DNA from 3 places in the Streptomyces sp. SM18 genome. Region 1 is predicted to be linked to each of the others. Evidence: riboswitches for the same ligand, from Rfam matches in the RefSeq annotation. Region 1 holds a riboswitch; each other region holds the start of a gene.
What was found. Region 1 has a riboswitch for cobalamin ahead of B9S64_RS25925 (terpene cyclase/mutase family protein). Riboswitches for the same ligand answer to the same signal wherever they lie in the genome.
Positions count from the first base shown of each region.

Region 2: linked by a shared signal. The riboswitch ahead of B9S64_RS33450 (ABC transporter substrate-binding protein) and the one ahead of B9S64_RS25925 (terpene cyclase/mutase family protein) in region 1 are both predicted to bind cobalamin.
Region 3: linked by a shared signal. The riboswitch ahead of B9S64_RS05950 (cobalamin biosynthesis protein) and the one ahead of B9S64_RS25925 (terpene cyclase/mutase family protein) in region 1 are both predicted to bind cobalamin.

Region 1 is NZ_CP029342.1:5,781,908-5,787,667, forward strand. Features, by position in the region: gene B9S64_RS25920 (hypothetical protein) at 109-1,521, opposite strand; cobalamin riboswitch at 1,639-1,714, opposite strand; cobalamin riboswitch at 1,809-1,943, shown strand; gene B9S64_RS25925 (terpene cyclase/mutase family protein) at 2,063-4,852, shown strand; gene B9S64_RS25930 (hypothetical protein) at 4,849-5,760, shown strand, end outside.
Region 2 is NZ_CP029342.1:7,569,211-7,574,970, reverse strand. Features, by position in the region: gene B9S64_RS33455 (polyprenyl synthetase family protein) at 45-1,136, shown strand; cobalamin riboswitch at 1,212-1,333, shown strand; gene B9S64_RS33450 (ABC transporter substrate-binding protein) at 1,384-2,427, shown strand; gene B9S64_RS33445 (iron ABC transporter permease) at 2,424-3,536, shown strand; gene B9S64_RS33440 (ABC transporter ATP-binding protein) at 3,533-4,348, shown strand; gene B9S64_RS33435 (class I SAM-dependent methyltransferase) at 4,645-5,421, shown strand; gene B9S64_RS33430 (aldehyde dehydrogenase (NADP(+))) at 5,444-5,760, opposite strand, start outside.
Region 3 is NZ_CP029342.1:1,349,844-1,355,603, forward strand. Features, by position in the region: gene B9S64_RS05935 (class II aldolase/adducin family protein) at 1-19, opposite strand, end outside; gene B9S64_RS05940 (inorganic phosphate transporter) at 279-1,538, shown strand; gene B9S64_RS05945 (hypothetical protein) at 1,551-1,769, shown strand; cobalamin riboswitch at 1,917-2,046, shown strand; gene B9S64_RS05950 (cobalamin biosynthesis protein) at 2,175-3,140, shown strand; gene B9S64_RS05955 (cobyric acid synthase) at 3,137-4,798, shown strand; gene B9S64_RS05960 (putative cobaltochelatase) at 4,795-5,760, shown strand, end outside.

The DNA of each region.
Region 1 (5,760 bases):
TGGGGGACGCGTGCGGCGGGACGGAATACCGGTGGCGGCCGGGCCCCGTCTGCGGGACCCGGCCGCCACCGCTCACGGGGTTTCCCCGGTGGCGCGGCCGGACGCCGGTCAGGCGCCCCAGCGCAGGGCCAGGGTGTCGCCCGCATGGACGACCGTGCCCCGGGTGGCGGTCGTGAAGGCCGCACCGTCGGCACTGGCCTTCCAACTCCCCGCAGAGCTGTTGGCCTTGCCGTTGAGCGCGGTGACGGTGCCCGTCCCGGACGACGGGGTCACCGACGAGACACAGCCGGACGGGGTGGCGGAGCCGGTCGCCGCGTCGAGCACCGCGCCCAGCGTGGTCGTGGTCCCCGTCGGCGTGAACGAGACGGAGCACACCTTCAGACCGCCGGCGCCGTCGTCGACGGTGAGGGCCAGCTTCGCGGCCGTACCGGAGGTGAAGGATCCCTGGGCCACCCAGCGGGGGGCGCCGGCGGTGGCCGGCACCGGGGGAGCGGCGGTGAAGCCGCCGCCCGCCACGGCACGCAGCCCGTCGACGGAGGCGTAGGCGGAGGGCGTGGTGTCGGAGGGCTGGTACTTGAAGCCGCCGCCCGGGTTGAACTGCTGGGATATCAGGAAGTCGACGGGTGTCTTGCCGGCCGACGTGAGGAAGTCGCCGGTCTGCGGGTCGATGCCGCAGGCGTTCAGACCGGAGACCGCCCAGCCGTTGGAGTCGGTGTTGACGCCGAACATGGCGTTGAAGGCACCGCTGCCCGGTACCAGCTTGCTCTTCAGGAACGCCTTGGCCCGGGTGATGCCGCTGTCGGTGTGCGGGACGCCGGAGACGCACAGCGCGGCCATCGCCGCACCGGTCATGTCGATGTCGCTGGTGGTGCCGAGCTGCCCCGGATCGCCCTCGGCCTTGCCGTAGTTCCAGCCGCCGTCGTCGTGCTGGTTGGCCCGGATACGGGTGACCAGCCGGTCGAGCAGGGCCTGCGGGACGCGTGGGGCCCCGGCCTGGGTGGCGGCGCCGCCGAGGGCGAGTGCGGCGAAGACGGTGCCGTTGAAGTTGGCGGACGGCCCGAAGTAGCCGGGCTCGGCGTTCTGCCAGTAGCCGTAGATGTCGGCGACCAGGTTGCGGGAGGCGGAGACACGGGCCGGGTCGATACCGGCGGCGTAGGCGTTGAGGGCCGCCCGCTCGTAGTCGGTGACCACCGGGGTCGCGGACGGCCAGTTCGCCGTGGACAGCAGCGCGCGGTAGACGGTTCTCGCGTTCTTCGTGGTGTCCCCTCCCGGGGTGACGTCCACGGCGGCCGTGCCCGCCGCCGCGAAGGCGCTGAACGCCCACTCGTTGGAGAGCCCCGGGCCGGCGTACGAACCGTCGGCGGCCTGGAGGGATGTGAGGTATGCGACACCGTTGGTCTTCGAGGTGGCGATCTGCGCGGGCGTCGCGGTGGCGGCCGCGGGCACGACGGTCAGACAGAAGGCGCCGAGGGCCGTGGCGGCGACGAACACCGGACGGCGGGAGGACGAAAGACGGGGCATGGCCTGCTCCTTGGATGAGGAGGCGCCGACCGGACCCGTGTCCTCGGGAGTGCGGGAGCAGCGGGCTGGGCCGCCGCCCGAACGCGTGGACCGGCTTCCTGTGGTGCGTCGCCGCACGGGCATTCGGGCTCGGCACGACGTCCCGTCGTGCCATACCGCTGCGCGTCAGCCCTGGTCTCCCACCAGGTTCCCCCGTGTGGCAGCCCAGGACGCTACCCGAGGGGTACGAGTCCCGCCAGAAGGCCCGCGGACCGCCCGCGCCCGCCGGGGAGGGCACCTTGACGGCGTCCATGGACGCGTGCTCAAATCCGCCTGATACGCACTGAGTTCCAGGGGAAGCCGGTCGAAACCCGGCGCTGACCCGCAACCGTAGGCCCGGCACCGCCGGGCGAGCCGGAACACCTGGGACGAGATCTTCAGCGAGAAACGCCGTCGCGGACTACGGCGTGGTCGACCAGCCCTGCCGTGCGGCACACGCCGCCGCGGTCACGGCCCTTCGCCACGTTCGTGTGCCCGCGGACATCAGGACGAGGGGGCCGCGGTGGGGACCGGAAGACGAAGAGGCGCACGGCGCCGGGCCACGGGCCTGCCGGCGCTGCTGTCGGCGGTGGGCCTCGTGGTCGCCGCCTGCACGACGTTCGTCACCGCCGCCCCGGCGGCCGCCGACCCCCTCGACGCCTGCACCGAGACGAAGGGCGCCGTGGTCGCCGTGGACTTCGGCCCCTTCGGCGGGACGGTCCGGCGCGGCTGCGACACCACACCGACGACGGGCTACGAACTCCTCCACGAGGCGGGGTTCACCACCACCGGCACCCAGCACGACGGGCCCGCCTTCATCTGCCGCATCGGCTACGGCTCGGAGGTCCAGCAGCCCACCGAGGACAAGGAGGCCTGCGTCCTCACCCCGCAGGCCACCGCCTACTGGTCGTACTGGATCGCCTCACCCGGCCAGGACACGTGGCGCTACAGCCCGTACGGCGCCATGGCCCGCACGCTCCGGGACGGCGACGTGGACGCCTGGGTGTACGGCGGCACCGACATCGGCGGCACCACGGGCCAACCCGCCTTCACCCCCGACGACGTGCGGATCGGCGGCGGTGGTACGACACCGGGCCCCGGCACCACCCCCACGGCCCCGGCCGGGCGGATCGACGTACCGGCCGCGGCGGCATGGGTCAGAAGCGGACTGACGGACGGTGAACGCGTCGTCGACGAGGGCGCCGACACCCCCAACCTGCCGCTGACCACGGAGGCCGCGTACGCCCTGGCCGCGGCGGACGGCGCGAGCGCCACCCTGGACCAGGTCACGTCCTTCCTCGCCGCCCGCACCGACGCCTACGCCTACCCGGCCGGCACGGACCAGGCCCCCGACGCGACCGCCGCAGCCCGCCTGGCCCTGCTCGCGGACATCACGGAAGCCGACCCGAGGGACTTCGGGGGACACGACCTGGTCGGCGACCTGGCCGCCCACGTCTGCGCCTCCGGGCCCGGTTCCGGCGGCGGCCCCACGCCCGGCTGCACCGCCGAGGGCGACTTCCGCAACGCGACGTACGCCGACGGCCAGGCGCTGGCCGTGCTGGCGCTGCTGCGGGCCGGTGTGAAGCCCCCGGCCGCCGCCGTGGACCGGCTGACCCAGGTGCAGTGCGACGACGGCGGTGTCACCAGCATCCTCATCCGCCCCGGCGAGTACTGCGACGGCGACCCCGCCACCACCGGCCTGGTGACCCTGGCCCTGCACCGGGCGGGCGGTCACGACGCGGCCGTCGCCAAGGCCCGGACCTATCTCGGCACGGCCCAGCGCGAGGACGGCTCGTTCCCCGGCTGGACGGGATCCACGACCGGCAGCGTCACGGCCACCGCCTACGCGGCACAGGCCCTCCGCACGCTGGGCGACACCGAGCGGGCCGACGCGGCCGTCTCCTGGCTCGCCGGTGAGCAACTGGCGGGCGGAGGCTTCGGGTTCGAGGAGGGCGCCACCGACCCGGCGCTGTACCCGACGTCGCCCGCCGTCCTCGCCGGTACGGGCACCGACCTGACACGGCTGACGACGGCGGCACCCGAGCCCACCGACCCGCCGACCACCTCGCCGCCCGTCACCGGGCCGCCCACGACCGGGCCGCCCACCACCGGCCCCACGGCACCGGCGGGCGAGGGTCCCGACCTCGCCAGGGGCGTCGCCTACCTCACCGCCCCCGCCCAGCTCTCGGGGGGCCACTACTACCCGGCCGTACCCGGCACGGAGCGGGCGGACTTCGGTCTCACCGTCGACGGCGCCTACGCGCTCGCCGCCACCGGGCTCGACGACAACGCGCTGCGCGGCATCGTCGACTTCCTCGACGACGGCGGCAAGGACGGCGAGGGTCGCACCGTGCGCGACTGGACCGGAATCGACACGCCGTACGTCCTCGGAGGGCAGCTCGGCAAGGCGGCCCTGCTGGCCCAGGCGGTCGGCCGCGACCCCCGGAACTTCGGCGGCGGGGACCTGATCGCCGCACTCGGCGCGGCCGTGTGCGCCGCGCCGACCGAGAGCCCGGACCGGAAGTGCGCCGCCGAGGGGGCGTACACCTACACGGAGTCCGTGTTCGGCCAGTCCCTCGCGGTCATGGCCCAGTCGCGGGCCGGCGAGAAGGCGGCCGTGCGGAAACCGCTCGCCTACCTGGAGAGCCTCCAGCTGGACAGCGGCGCGTGGCCCAGCCTGATCCCCTCCACCGGGGACGCCGACGTGGACTCCACCGCCATCGCCGCGATGGCCCTGGACCTGGCGGGCGGCGAGGAGGCCCGGACGGCCGTGGCCGAGGCGCTGGACTGGATCGCGGGCCGGCAGCTGCCCGACGGCGGTTTCCCCGGCGCGGCGGGCAACTCGGTCAACTCCGCCGCCCTCGCCGTCCAGGGGCTCTCGCTCGACGCGCCGAAGTACGCCGACCGGATCGCGAAGGCGAGGGCGTTCCTGGCCTCCCAGCAGAACACCGACGGCGGCTTCAACGTCGCCAAGGAGGGCCAGCGCGGTTCCGACGTGCGGGCGTCCACCCAGGCCGTCGGCGGATCCACCGGCATCTCCTTCGGGGCCCTGGACCGCGACCTGACCGGCACCACCCCGCTGCCCACACCCACCGTGAACCCCTCCACCCCCGTCATCGTCACCCCCGGCGGCACGGACGGCGGCACCGGCGGCATCGTGGACACCGGCGGCGGCACCGGCGGCGGCGGGGCGCTCGCCTCCACCGGCGTACAGGCCGGTCTCCTCGCGGCGTGCGGGGTGGCGCTCGTCGCCGCGGGCCGGGCCGCCGTGGTCCTCGCCCGCCGCCGTACGGCCGCAGGGGGGCGGCCATGAGCCTCCCGCCCGCGCGGCGAGTTGCCCGGCTGACGGCCGCGCTCGCCCTGGCCTTCGCCGCCCTGACCACGGGCGCGGCACCCGCCGGGGCCGCCCCGCAGCCGATGGGGCGGTGCACCACCGGCTCGGGGGCGGTCCTCGCCGTCGACTTCAGCCGGTGGGGCGGGCCCGTCTACCGCTCCTGCGGCTCGACGCCCACCACCGGCTACGAACTGCTCAACCAGGGAGGCTGGCGCACCACCGGTACCGGGCACGACGGACCGGCGTTCATCTGCCGCATCGGCTACAGCGGTTACCGCGACGGCCAACAGTTCCCGCCGCCCGAGCAGGACGACTGCGTCCTCACCCCGCCCGCCTCGGCCTACTGGTCCTACTGGCACGCCGGACCCGGGGCGGACGACTGGGAGTACAGCCAGCTCGGCGCCATGCTCTACAAGCCGAAGCCGGGCAGCGTGGACCTGTGGATCTTCGGCGGCACCGACATCGGGGGCACCCAGGGCCGCCCCCAGATCACCCCCGACCAGCTCCGGGCCCACAACACCAGGCCCAGCGGCGGGGGCGAGCCGGCCTCGACCGCACACGCTCCCGCGCTGCCGCCCGGCACGGACACCGGCCCCGCCCCGGTGACGACGGAGCCGAAGCGGCCCACGGCCCCCACGGCCCCGGAACCGCCCGCGAGCCCGTCCCCCACCGCGTCCTCCAGCCCCTCGCCCGGCGAGACGGCCGAGCCGACCGGGTCCCCCGGGCCCACCGAGTCCGCCGAGGTGCCACCGCCCGCCACCACCGGTCCGGCGGACGGGTCCGGCGACACCCGGGTCCTCGACGCCGCCCCGGCCGCGGACGCGAAGCACGACGCGGGGTCGATGGTGCCCGTGGTGGCGGGAGGCGCGCTGGTCCTGCTCGTGGGC
Region 2 (5,760 bases), 1.8 Mb from region 1:
GCCGTCCACGGATACGGCTCCGCCCCTCGATCAGGAAGACCCCGATGACCGACACCCCCGGCCCCGTCGAACGGATGCTGGCACGTGCCGCCGCCCATGAGCGGCGGTTCGGCGCGCTGTTGCAGGAGTACTTCGACACGCTGGGCGCGACGCTGGAGGCGCCTGCCTTCAGCCGGTACGCGCCCGAGTGCGTCCACCTGCTGCGGGAGCTGTCCCTGCGCGGCGGCAAGCGGATGCGGGTCGTGCTGCTCCACGAGGCCGCCGGACTGGTCAGCGCGGAGCCCGCCGAGGGCCTGGACGCCGCGGCGCTGAGCATCGAGCTGCTGCACACCCACGGCCTGGTGCACGACGACCTCATCGACGACAGCCCCACCCGCCGGGGCGGCCCCTCGACGTACTACGCCTACCGCGACCGTTTTCCCCACCACCCGCGGGCGGCGCTCGGTCTCACCGTGCTCGCGGGCGACCTGGCGCTGGGTCTGTCCCTGCGGGTGCTGACGGAAGCCCCCCTGCCCGTCGCCCTGCGGCAGGCGATGACCGAGGTGGTGACACGGGCGGCGGCCGACACCTTCGTCGGCCAGATCGCCGATCTGGAGCGCGATTTCACCGCCACCGTCCCGTCCGAGGACGTCCTGCACTCGGTGGCCGACTTCAAGTCGGCCCGCTACTCCGTGCTCGCGCCGCTGCGGCTCGGGCTCCTGGCGGCCGGCGGGCAGCCCGCGGTGTTCGACGAGGAACTGCGGCGGTACGCGCGCCTGGTCGGGATCTGCGGGCAGATGCGCGACGACTACCTGGACCTGTTCGGTGACCCGGACATCATGGGCAAACCCGTCGGCACCGACATCCGCGACGGCAGACGCAGTTACACGGTCGGCGCCCTGCTGTCCGCCGTGAGCGGCACCGAACGCGCCCTGGTGGAATCGGCGCTCGGTGATCCCTCCTGCCCGCCCGGGACCCTCGCCGCCCTGCGGGAGATCGGCGAACGCCAGGGTGTCGCGGCCGGGGCACGGGCCGAGATGCGGCGCCACGCGGAGCAGGCCTCCCAGGTCGCCGCGGGCTGGCGGACGCGGTGGCGTGAGGACGCGGTCGCCTTCTTCGAGCATCTGCCGCTGTGGAGCGTCGAGCGGAGCGGGTGACCGGCGCGGGTTCGCACCGTTTCGCCCCTGGCCTGCGAGGACCGTAGGATCACCGGGTCATCACCGCGACGGGAGACAGGAAGCCGGTGCGAATCCGGCACGGTCCCGCCACTGTGACCGGAGAGGGGTGTCCCCGGGGGAGCCACCGCGTACGACGCGGGAAGGCCGGGGGCCTCGATTCGGGAGTCAGGACACTGGCCGGTCGCGGGCCCGATCCGAGGAGCGCGGACTCCGCAGGAGGCTTTACATGTACGGCGACATACCTCGCCCCGTTTCTCCCCTTTTCTCCCAGACGCGGCGCCGCCCGCTGCGCGCCATGGGTGTGGCCGTCGCCCTCTCCGCGACCCTGCTCGCCGGCTGCGGGACGTCCCCGGGCGCCGGGGAGGAGAAGTCCGCCGCGACGGCCCCGGCGAAGGGCTTCCCGGTCACCGTCGACAACTGCGGCACCCGCACCACGTACGACGCGCCACCGTCCCGGGTGGTCACCATCCATCAGCACCCCGCCGAGCTGATGCTCGCGCTCGGGCTCAAGGACCGCATGGTCGGAACCGCCTACCCGGACTCCGCCGTCCTTCCCGAACTACGGAAGGACTTCGAGGCGGTCCCCGAACTGGCGGCGAAGGAACCGTCCTTCGAGACGGTCCTGGACGCCGAACCGGACTTCGTCTACGGCGGTTACGCCAGCGCCTTCGCCGAGAACCAGGGCCGGTCCCGCGAGGCGTTCGCCGACGCGGGCATCGACACCTACCTGAACCGCGAGTACTGCGGCAAGAAGCAGGTGTCCATGGAGGACACCTACGACGAGATCCGGACCATCGGTTCGGTCTTCGGGGTGCCGGACCGGGCGGACGCGCTGGTGGCCGACCTCCGGGGCCGGGTCGGGGCTGCGGTGAAGGCCGTGAAGGGGGCACCCGAGACACCGGTCTTCGTCTACGACAGCGGCGACAAGGCGGCCTTCACCGCGGGCGGCAAGAGCCTGGGCACCGAGGTCATCAAGCTGGCGGGCGGCCGCAACGTCTTCGCCGACCTCGACGACGTCTTCGGGGACGCTTCCTGGGAGCAGGTGGTGGCCCGGAAGCCGGAGGTCATCGCGATCTACGACTACGCGGGGGCCGACAACGTCGAGCAGAAGAAGAAGTTCCTGCTGTCCCAGCCCGCCCTCGCGGACGTGCCCGCCGTGAAGAACAAGCGCTTCGTCGTCCTGCCGCTGACCGCCACCCTGGTCGGGATCCGGGCACCGTACGCCGTCGAGGACCTGGCCCACGGGCTGCACCCCGAGCGGTTCCGGTGACGGCCGGGACCCAGGACGCCCCGGGGGTCTCCGCGTCCCGGGCTCCCGTCACGGAACGGGAGCCGCGCCGCCGCTCCTTCGTCACGGCCCTGGTGGTCCTCGGTCTGCTGCTCGTCGTCTCCATGACGGCGGGCCTGGCCATCGGCTCGGTCCGGGTGCCGCCCGCCCAGGTGTGGGGCATCGTGACGCACGCGCTGGGGGTGGACCGGCCGGACGCCGACTGGTCCGGGGCGCGCGAGACGATCGTGCTCGACGTACGGGCGCCGCGGGTGCTCCTCGGCGCGATGACGGGCGCCGGGCTCGCCCTGGTGGGCACCGCCTTGCAGGCGCTGGTGCGCAATCCGCTCGCCGAGCCCTATCTGCTGGGTGTGTCGTCGGGCGCCTCGCTCGGCGCCGTGGCGGTCATCGTCTTCGGTGTGACCCTGTTCGGCCAGGTGTCGCTGTCGGTGGCGGCCTTCGCGGGGGCGCTGGTGACCCTGTTCCTCGTGTACACCACCGCCCGGTCCGGAGGGCGCATCACCTCCTCGCGCCTGGTGCTGTCCGGCGTGGCCTACGCCTCGGTGCTCACGGCGGTGATGAACCTGCTGCTGCTCACGAGTGACCGGGGCAACGAGGCACGGGCGGTGCTGGCCTGGACCCTGGGAGGTCTGGGCGGTGTGCGGTGGGGCACGCTGTGGCTGCCGGGAGCGGCCCTGCTCCTCGGCATCTGCGTGCTGCTCGCGCAGGCCCGCTCGCTGAACCTCCTGCTGGCCGGCGAGGAGGCGGCCACGACCATGGGCCTGAACGTGGGGCGGTTCCGGGCCAGGACCTTCGTGCTGCTCTCGCTGATCACGGGCGTGCTGGTGGCGGCGGCCGGGCCGATCGGCTTCGTCGGGCTGATGATGCCGCACATCGTGCGGCTGTTCGTCGGCGGTGACCACCGCCGGGTGCTGCCCACGGCGGCGCTCGGCGGGGCGGTCTTCCTCATCTGGGCGGACATCGCCGCCCGGACGGTCGCCGCGCCGATGGAGATCCCGGTCGGTGTCCTGACGGCCCTGTGCGGGGGGCCGTTCTTCCTGTGGCTGATGCGCCGTGACGCCCGCCGGGGAACCGGCCGAGGAGTGGTATGACCGGGTCCGAACTCTCCGTCGAGGGCGTCACCCTCACCGCCGGGGCCCAACGGCTCGTCGAGGACGTCTTCCTGACCGCGGGCGCCGGTGAGGTCGTGGGCCTCGTGGGTCCCAACGGCAGCGGGAAGTCCAGCCTGCTGCGCGCGGTCTACCGCGTGCTGCGCCCCGAGTCCGGGGCCGTACGCGTGGACGGGGCCGACGCGTGGGGCCTGCCGGTCCGGCAGCTGGCCCGCACCCTGGCGGCCGTGGTGCAGGACTCCGCGGCGGACCTCGACCTGGCCGTGCGGGAGGTCGTCGCCATGGGCCGGAGCCCGCACAAGCGGCTCCTGGACGGAGACACCGCCGAGGACCGGCACATCGTCGAGTCGGCCCTGGACTCCGTGCACGCGCTCGACCTGGCGGACCGGCCCTTCGACCGGCTGTCCGGCGGAGAGCGCCAACGGGTCCTGATCGCCCGCGCGCTGGCCCAGCAACCCGCTCTGCTGGTCCTGGACGAGCCGACCAACCATCTGGACATCCGCCACCAGCTGGACGTCCTCGGCATCCTGCGGAGCCTGTCCGCCACGGTCCTGGTGGCCCTGCACGACCTCAATCTGGCCGCGTACTACTGCGACCGGCTGTATGTCCTGCGCGGCGGCCGGGTCGTCTCGTCGGGACCGCCGGCCGAGGTGCTGACCCGCGAACTGCTGGCCGAGGTGTACGCCGTGGACGCCGAGATCGCCGTCCATCCGCGCACGGGAGCGCCGCAGGTGACCTTCCTGCCCGGCGCTCCCGCCCGGCCCCACGCGGAGGCCGGTCCCTCCGCCGGCTGAGCGGGCCAGGGGTGGGGCCCGGGGCACCGGGGGGGGTCCGGAACCGGCCTCCGGGCCCCACCCCCGGTACACACCTCCAGAGCCGCATCTGTAAGGCTTTTGGGTGATGGGACAAGGATGTGCCACCTGGTTTACGGATAAGCCCTCGCAGATGCAAGATGCAGGTGTACCCGGCGGCACGTCGTGAGGCGGAAGGAGCCGAGGACGGCCGCCGAACGGACCGGCTCCGGGACGTGCCGCACCGGAACCGGGCGGCGTCACCCCTGTTCCTGCTCATCAGGCGAGACCGAGGACCCATGAACGCACGGACCCACGACCTCGGCGCCACGGACGTCGGCCGCGGCGCCGACGGGCCCGCCCTCCGCAGCGGCCGGCGGCCCGACCCCCGTATCGCCCGGCTCGTCGCCGAGGCCCTGGGCGGCGCCCGTGACGTCCTCAACGTCGGCGCGGGAGCCGGGTCCCACCGGCGTCCGGCCCGTGCGGCCGGACCGGCCGCGCCCTCCGGGTCCGCGCACGCCCGGCGCCCGGCCCTCCTCCCCCGGGCCGTCGACGCCGCCGCCGAGGACCTGCCGTTCTTTGACGGGGAGTTCGACGGGGCGATGTCCCTCTTCAGCGTGCACCACTGGAACGACCCCGCGGCCGGCCTGCGCGAGGTGCGCCGCGTCACGCGGGGTCCGGTCGTCGTCCTGACCCGCGCTCCGGAGCGCGTACGCGACTTCTGGCTGTACGGGTACGCTCCCGAGGTCCTGGACATCGAGGCGCGCCGCCATCCGCCGGTCCGGGCCCTGACCGCGGCGCTCGGCGGCACAGTCACCGTACGGACCGTTCCGGTTCCGCTGGACTGCACCGACGGGTTCGACGAGGCGTACTACGGGCGCCCGGAGATGCTCCTGGAACCCGCCGCCCGTCAGGCGTACTCCGCGTGGAGCTTCGTGGACGACGGGGTCCGGGAACGCTTCGACCGGACACTCCGCGGTGACCTGGCCTCCGGGGCCTGGGACCGGCGGTTCGGCCATCTGCGGACGCTGCCCGCGTACGAGGGGTCGCTGGTCGTGGTGCGCGCGACCCCCTGAGCGGCCCGCCCCTCCCGTGTGGTCAGGTCGTGGCGCCCTCCTGCCTGACACCGTCGGTCCTGCGGGGCAGGCCGTAGGGGTTGTGGTCCGAGAGCTCCGGCGGCAGGAGTCCGGCGGGCAGGTTCTGGTAGCAGACGGGGCGCAGGAACCTGCGCATCGCGAGGGTGCCCACCGAGGTGCCGCGCCCGTCCGAGGTGGCGGGGAAGGGCCCGCCGTGCACCATCGCGTGGCTGACCTCCACCCCGGTGGGCCAGCCGTCGAACAGCACGCGGCCCGCGGTGTCCTCCAGCACCGGCAGCAGCTCCGCCGCCGCCGGGCCGTCGCCCTCCCCGTGGTGGA
Region 3 (5,760 bases), 4.4 Mb from region 1:
CCTGCCCGTGGTCCGTCATGCGGGGATCGTAGCGAGGGCGTGAGGGAAGTCTCCCCAACGCCTTCGAACAGGACAAAAGCCCCGCGCCAAGGGTTCACCAAAACCGGGCAAAGGCCTGGCCGCACACCACCCCCGGAGGGCTCCGCCACCTCCCGGGGACCCAACCGGAACGTCCGCACGCGCTTGGGGTCACCACAGCGCCCTGCTCAGTTCATCTTCCGTTCACCCAGCTTGCCTACGTTCCAACTGCCAATGACGTCGAACGATTGCCTGGGTAAATGGAACACATCACCCTGCTGCTTGCGATTGTGGTCGTAACAGCTCTCGTGTTCGATTTCACGAACGGTTTCCATGACACCGCCAACGCGATGGCCACCACCATCTCGACCGGCGCCCTGAAGCCGAAGACCGCGGTGGCCATGTCCGCCGTTCTCAACCTGGTCGGCGCGTTCCTGTCCGTGGAGGTCGCCAAGACGATCTCCGGCGGGATCATCAACGAGAACGGCCTCAGAACCGAGGTCATCTTCGCGGCGCTCGTCGGCGCCATCCTGTGGAACCTGCTGACCTGGCTGGTCGGCCTCCCCTCCAGTTCCTCCCACGCACTCTTCGGCGGACTCATCGGCGCCGCGGTCATGTCGGCCGGCTGGTCCTCGATCAACGGCGGCACCGTCGTCACCAAGGTCCTGCTGCCCGCGATCGCCGCCCCGTTCGTCGCCGGTGTGGCCGCGCTGCTGGCCACGAAGCTGACGTACCGCATCAACCGGAAGATCACCGACGAGGCCCAGCTGAAGTCGACGGCCAAGGGCTACCGGGCCGGGCAGATCGCCTCGGCGGGCCTCGTCTCACTCGCCCACGGCACCAACGACGCGCAGAAGACGATGGGCATCATCACCCTGGCCCTGGTCACCGGTGGTGTCCTGGCCCCCGGCTCCAACCCGCCGGTCTGGGTCATCGCCTCCGCCGGTCTGGCCATCGCGATGGGTACGTACCTCGGTGGCTGGCGCATCATCCGCACCATGGGCAGCGGCCTCACCGACCTCAAGCCGCCGCAGGGCTTCGCCGCCCAGACCAGCGCGGCCACGGTCATCCTGGCCTCCTCGCACCTCGGCTTCTCCCTCTCCACCACCCAGTCCTGCTCCGGGGCCGTGATGGGCGCGGGTCTCGGCCGCCAGGGGGGTGTGGTCCGCTGGTCCACCGCCACCCGGATGTTCGTCGCCTGGGGTCTGACGCTGCCGGCCGCCGGTCTGGTCGGCGCGGGCGCGGAGTTCCTGACCAAGCAGGGCCCCTGGGGCGTCGCGGTGGTGGCCGTGCTGCTCGTCGCCGGGTCCGGCGCCATCTGGCTGCTGTCGCGCCGCAAGCCGGTCGACCACACCAACGTCACCGCGCCCGAGCCCGCGGGTGTCGTCACCACCGCCATCGCGGCCGTCAGCCCGCCGCCCGTGGGCGTGAACGTCCCGGAACTCAAGACCACCATCCCGGCCCCGGTCCCGGCGCCGGACGCTCCCGCAGACCCTCCGGCCCGGCCGGCCACGGTGTAAGGACGGATCCGTATGAACATCGACTGGGCGGCCCTCGCCTCCGTCTTCGGCGTCAGCCTCGTGGTCACCGTGGCGCTGGTCGGCCTCTTCAGCCTCGGCATCGTCGGCCTCGCCAAGCAGGCGTCCGCCACGACGGGCGGCTCCCCGGTGCGGGCCCGCGCCGGTGCGTACGCCTGTTTCGCGCTGTGCGCGGCGGCGGTCGGATACGGGATCTATCTGATCGTCGCCTGACCTCCCGTTCCTCCCCACCGGGCCGGACACGCACCCGCGTGTCCGGCCCGGTGTGCGTCTGCGCACACTGCGGCCTCGCAGGTCAGCGGCAGGTTGACGGCTGTTCGGGGGGCGTGGTGGACTGCCGGGGCCAAGTACGGCGGCAGCAGAGGAAGCCGGTGCGAATCCGGCGCGGTCCCGCCACTGTCACCGGGGAGCTGTCCCCCACACGGACGTCACGGCCCGCCGCGCGGGCTGGAAGGCCGGGGGAACAGCGGATCCGGGAGCCAGGAGACTCTCGTCGCCGGTCACGTCGAACCAGGGCGCGGACCCTGAGTGAGGACATCTGCCATGCCCGGCCGCCGTGCGTCGGACCCCGTACCCCCCGTGCCGTCCCCCCTCCGGGGCGCGACGGCCGGCTGATCCGTGCGAGCCGACCGCATCTTCGCGTACGGCGCCGCCGCCGGCCTGATCGGCGACCTGCTGCTCGGTGACCCCCGTCGGGGCCACCCGGTCGCCGCCTTCGGGCGCGCCGCGGCGGGCGTCGAGAACCGGCTGTGGCGCGATCACCGCGGCTGGGGCGCCCTGCACACGCTGGTCTGCGCCGGCGGCGCCACCGGTGCCGCCGCGCTGGCCGCCCGTGCCGTGCGCGACCGCCCCGCCGCGGCCGTGGCGCTGACCGCCGCCGCCACCTGGACCGTCGTCGGGGGCACCTCGCTGGGCCGGGAGGCCCGCGCCATCGGTGACGCCCTCGCCGCCGGTGACCTCGGCCTGGCCCGGGAGCGGCTGCCGCGTCTGTGCGGCCGGGACCCGCACGCGCTGGACGGGCCGGGCATCGCCCGCGCGGTGGTGGAGTCCGTCGCCGAGAACACCTCCGACGCGGTGGTGGGCGCCCTGGTGTGGGGCGCGCTGGGCGGCGCGCCGGGGCTGGTCGGGTTCCGCGCCGTGAACACCCTGGACGCCATGGTCGGCCACAGGTCGCCGCGTCACCGGCGCTACGGCTGGGCCTCCGCCCGGCTCGACGACCTGGCCGGCTGGCCCGGCGCCCGCCTCACCGCCGCGCTCGCGGTGGCCGCCGGGGGGCGCCCCCGGCAGGCGGTACGCGCCTGGCGGGCGGACGCGGACCGGCATCCGAGCCCCAACGCGGGCCCGGTGGAGGCCTCCTTCGCCGGTGCGCTCGGCGTACGGCTCGGCGGGACCCTGGCGTACAGCGGGCGGGTCGAGCACCGGCCCGTGCTGAACGGGGAGGCCGGGCGCGAGGTGCGCACCGGGGACATCGAACGCGCGGTGCGGCTGTCGCGCCGCGTGGGTGTGCTGGCCCTGGGCGTGTGCGTGGCCGGGCGGCTGGCCGTGGGACACGTGGTACGAGAGGTTCGAAGGGGGCGGGGATGAGCGGCGGACTGCTGGTCGCGGGGACGACCTCGGACGCGGGCAAGAGCGTCGTCACGGCCGGGATCTGCCGGTGGCTGGTGCGCCAGGGGGTGAAGACCGCCCCGTTCAAGGCGCAGAACATGTCGCTGAACTCCTTCGTCACGCGTGAGGGAGCGGAGATCGGCCGCGCCCAGGCGATGCAGGCGCAGGCCGCCCGGGTGGAGCCGACCGCGCTGATGAACCCGGTGCTGCTGAAGCCCGGCGGCGACCGGTCCAGCCAGGTCGTCCTGATGGGCAAACCGGTCGGCGAGATGAGTGCGCGCGGTTACCACGGGGGCCGCCAGGAGGCGCTGTTCGGGACCGTCGTGGACTGCCTGGAGCGGTTGCGGAGCCAGTACGACGCGGTGATCTGCGAGGGCGCGGGCTCGCCGGCGGAGATCAACCTGCGGCGCACCGACATCGTGAACATGGGCGTCGCGCGGGCCGCGGGCTTTCCCGTGCTGGTCGTCGGGGACATCGACCGGGGCGGGGTGTTCGCCTCGTTCTTCGGCACGACGGCCCTGCTGGGCGCCGAGGACCAGTCGTTGGTGGCGGGATACCTCGTCAACAAGTTCCGGGGCGACGTCTCGCTGCTGGAACCGGGGCTGGACATGCTGTACGGGCTCACCGGGCGGCGTACGTACGGGGTCCTGCCGTACACCCACGGGCTGGGCATCGACGAGGAGGACGGGCTGCGGGTGTCGATGCGCGGCACCGTACGCGAGTCGGTCGTGGCGCCCCCGCACGGTGAGGAGGTGCTGCGGGTCGCGGTGTGCGCGGTGCCGCTGATGTCGAACTTCACCGACGTGGACGCGCTGGCCGCCGAACCGGGTGTGGTGGTGCGGTTCGTGGACCGGGCCGAGGAACTGGCCGACGCGGACCTGGTGGTCGTGCCCGGCACCCGTGGCACGGTCAGGGCGCTGGCGTGGCTGCGGGAGCGGGGGCTGGCCGACGCGCTGCGGCGGCGGGCCGCCGAGGGGCGCCCGGTGCTGGGCGTCTGCGGCGGGTTCCAGGTCCTGGGCGAGTGGGTCGAGGACGAGGTGGAGTCCCGGGCGGGCCTGGTCGAGGGGCTCGGCCTGCTGCCGGTGCGGGTCCGCTTCGGCCGGGAGAAGGTGCTGGCCAGGCCGGTGGGTTCGGCGCTCGGTGAGGCGGTGGAGGGGTACGAGATCCACCACGGGGTCGCCGAGGTGCGCGGCGGTGAACCCTTCCTGGACGGATGCCGGGTCGGCTCGGTGTGGGGGACGCACTGGCACGGGTCCCTGGAGAGCGACGCGTTCCGGCGGGCGTTCCTGGGGGAAGTCGCGCGGGCGGCGGGGCGGCGGTTCAGGGCCGCCCCGGACACGAGTTTCGCGGCGCTGCGGGAGGAGCAGCTGGACCGGCTGGGGGACCTGGTCGAGGAGCACGCGGACACGGACGCGCTGTGGCGGCTGATCGAGGCGGGGCCGCCGAAGGGGCTGCCGTTCGTGCCGCCGGGGGCGCCGGCCGCGGGCGGGCCTGTCGCGGGCGGGCCGGCTGCCGGCATGCCTCTCGCGGACGTGCCTGTCGCGGACGTGGCTGTCTCCGCGGGCGGGAGTGGGACCGGGCCGCCCCGGGATCCGGGGGCCGGGAGTGATGTTTCTGTGAACGAGGAGGCCCTGTGAGTACGCCGTATCCCTTCACCGCCATCGTCGGGCAGGACGACCTGCGGCTCGGGCTGTTGCTCAACGCCGTCAGTCCCGCCGTGGGCGGGGTCCTCGTACGCGGGGAGAAGGGCACCGCCAAGTCCACGGCCGTACGGGCGCTCGCCGCGCTCATGCCGGAGGTCCCGGTCGTGTCCGGGTGCCGGTTCTCGTGCGATCCCTCGGCGCCCGATCCGGCGTGTCCGGACGGCCCCCACGAGACGGGGCCGGGCGTGTCCCGGCCCGCGCGGACCGTCGAGCTGCCCGTCGGCGCGTCGGAGGACCGGCTCGTGGGCGCGCTCGACATCGAACGGGCCCTCTCGGAGGGGGTGAAGGCCTTCGAGCCGGGCCTGCTGGCCGACGCCCACCGCGGGATCCTGTACGTGGACGAGGTCAACCTCCTCCACGACCATCTGGTGGACCTCCTGCTGGACGCGGCGGCCATGGGCGCCTCCTACGTCGAGCGCGAGGGCGTCTCCGTACGGCATGCGGCGCGGTTCCTGCTGGTCGGGACGATGAACCCCGAGGAGGGCGAGCTGCGGCCCCAGTTGCTGGACCGGTTCGGGCTGACCGTCGAGGTCGCGGCGTCCCGGGACACCGACCAGCGGGTGGAGGTCGTGCGGCGCAGGCTCGCGTACGACGACGATCCGGAGGGGTTCGCCGCCCGGTGGGCGCGCGAGGAGGCGGCGTTGCGGGAGCGGATCGCCGCCGCGCGTGTCCTGCTGCCGCGCGTGGTGCTGGGCGACGGCGTGTTGCGCCAGATCGCCGCGACCTGCGCGGCGTTCGAGGTCGACGGGATGCGGGCCGACATCGTCATGGCCCGTACCGCGACCGCGCTGGCCGCGTGGGCGGGGCGTGAGGAGGTCACCGCCGAGGACGTGCGGCAGGCCGCGCTCCTCGCCCTCCCCCACCGGCGCCGCCGCAATCCGTTCGACGCCCCCGGG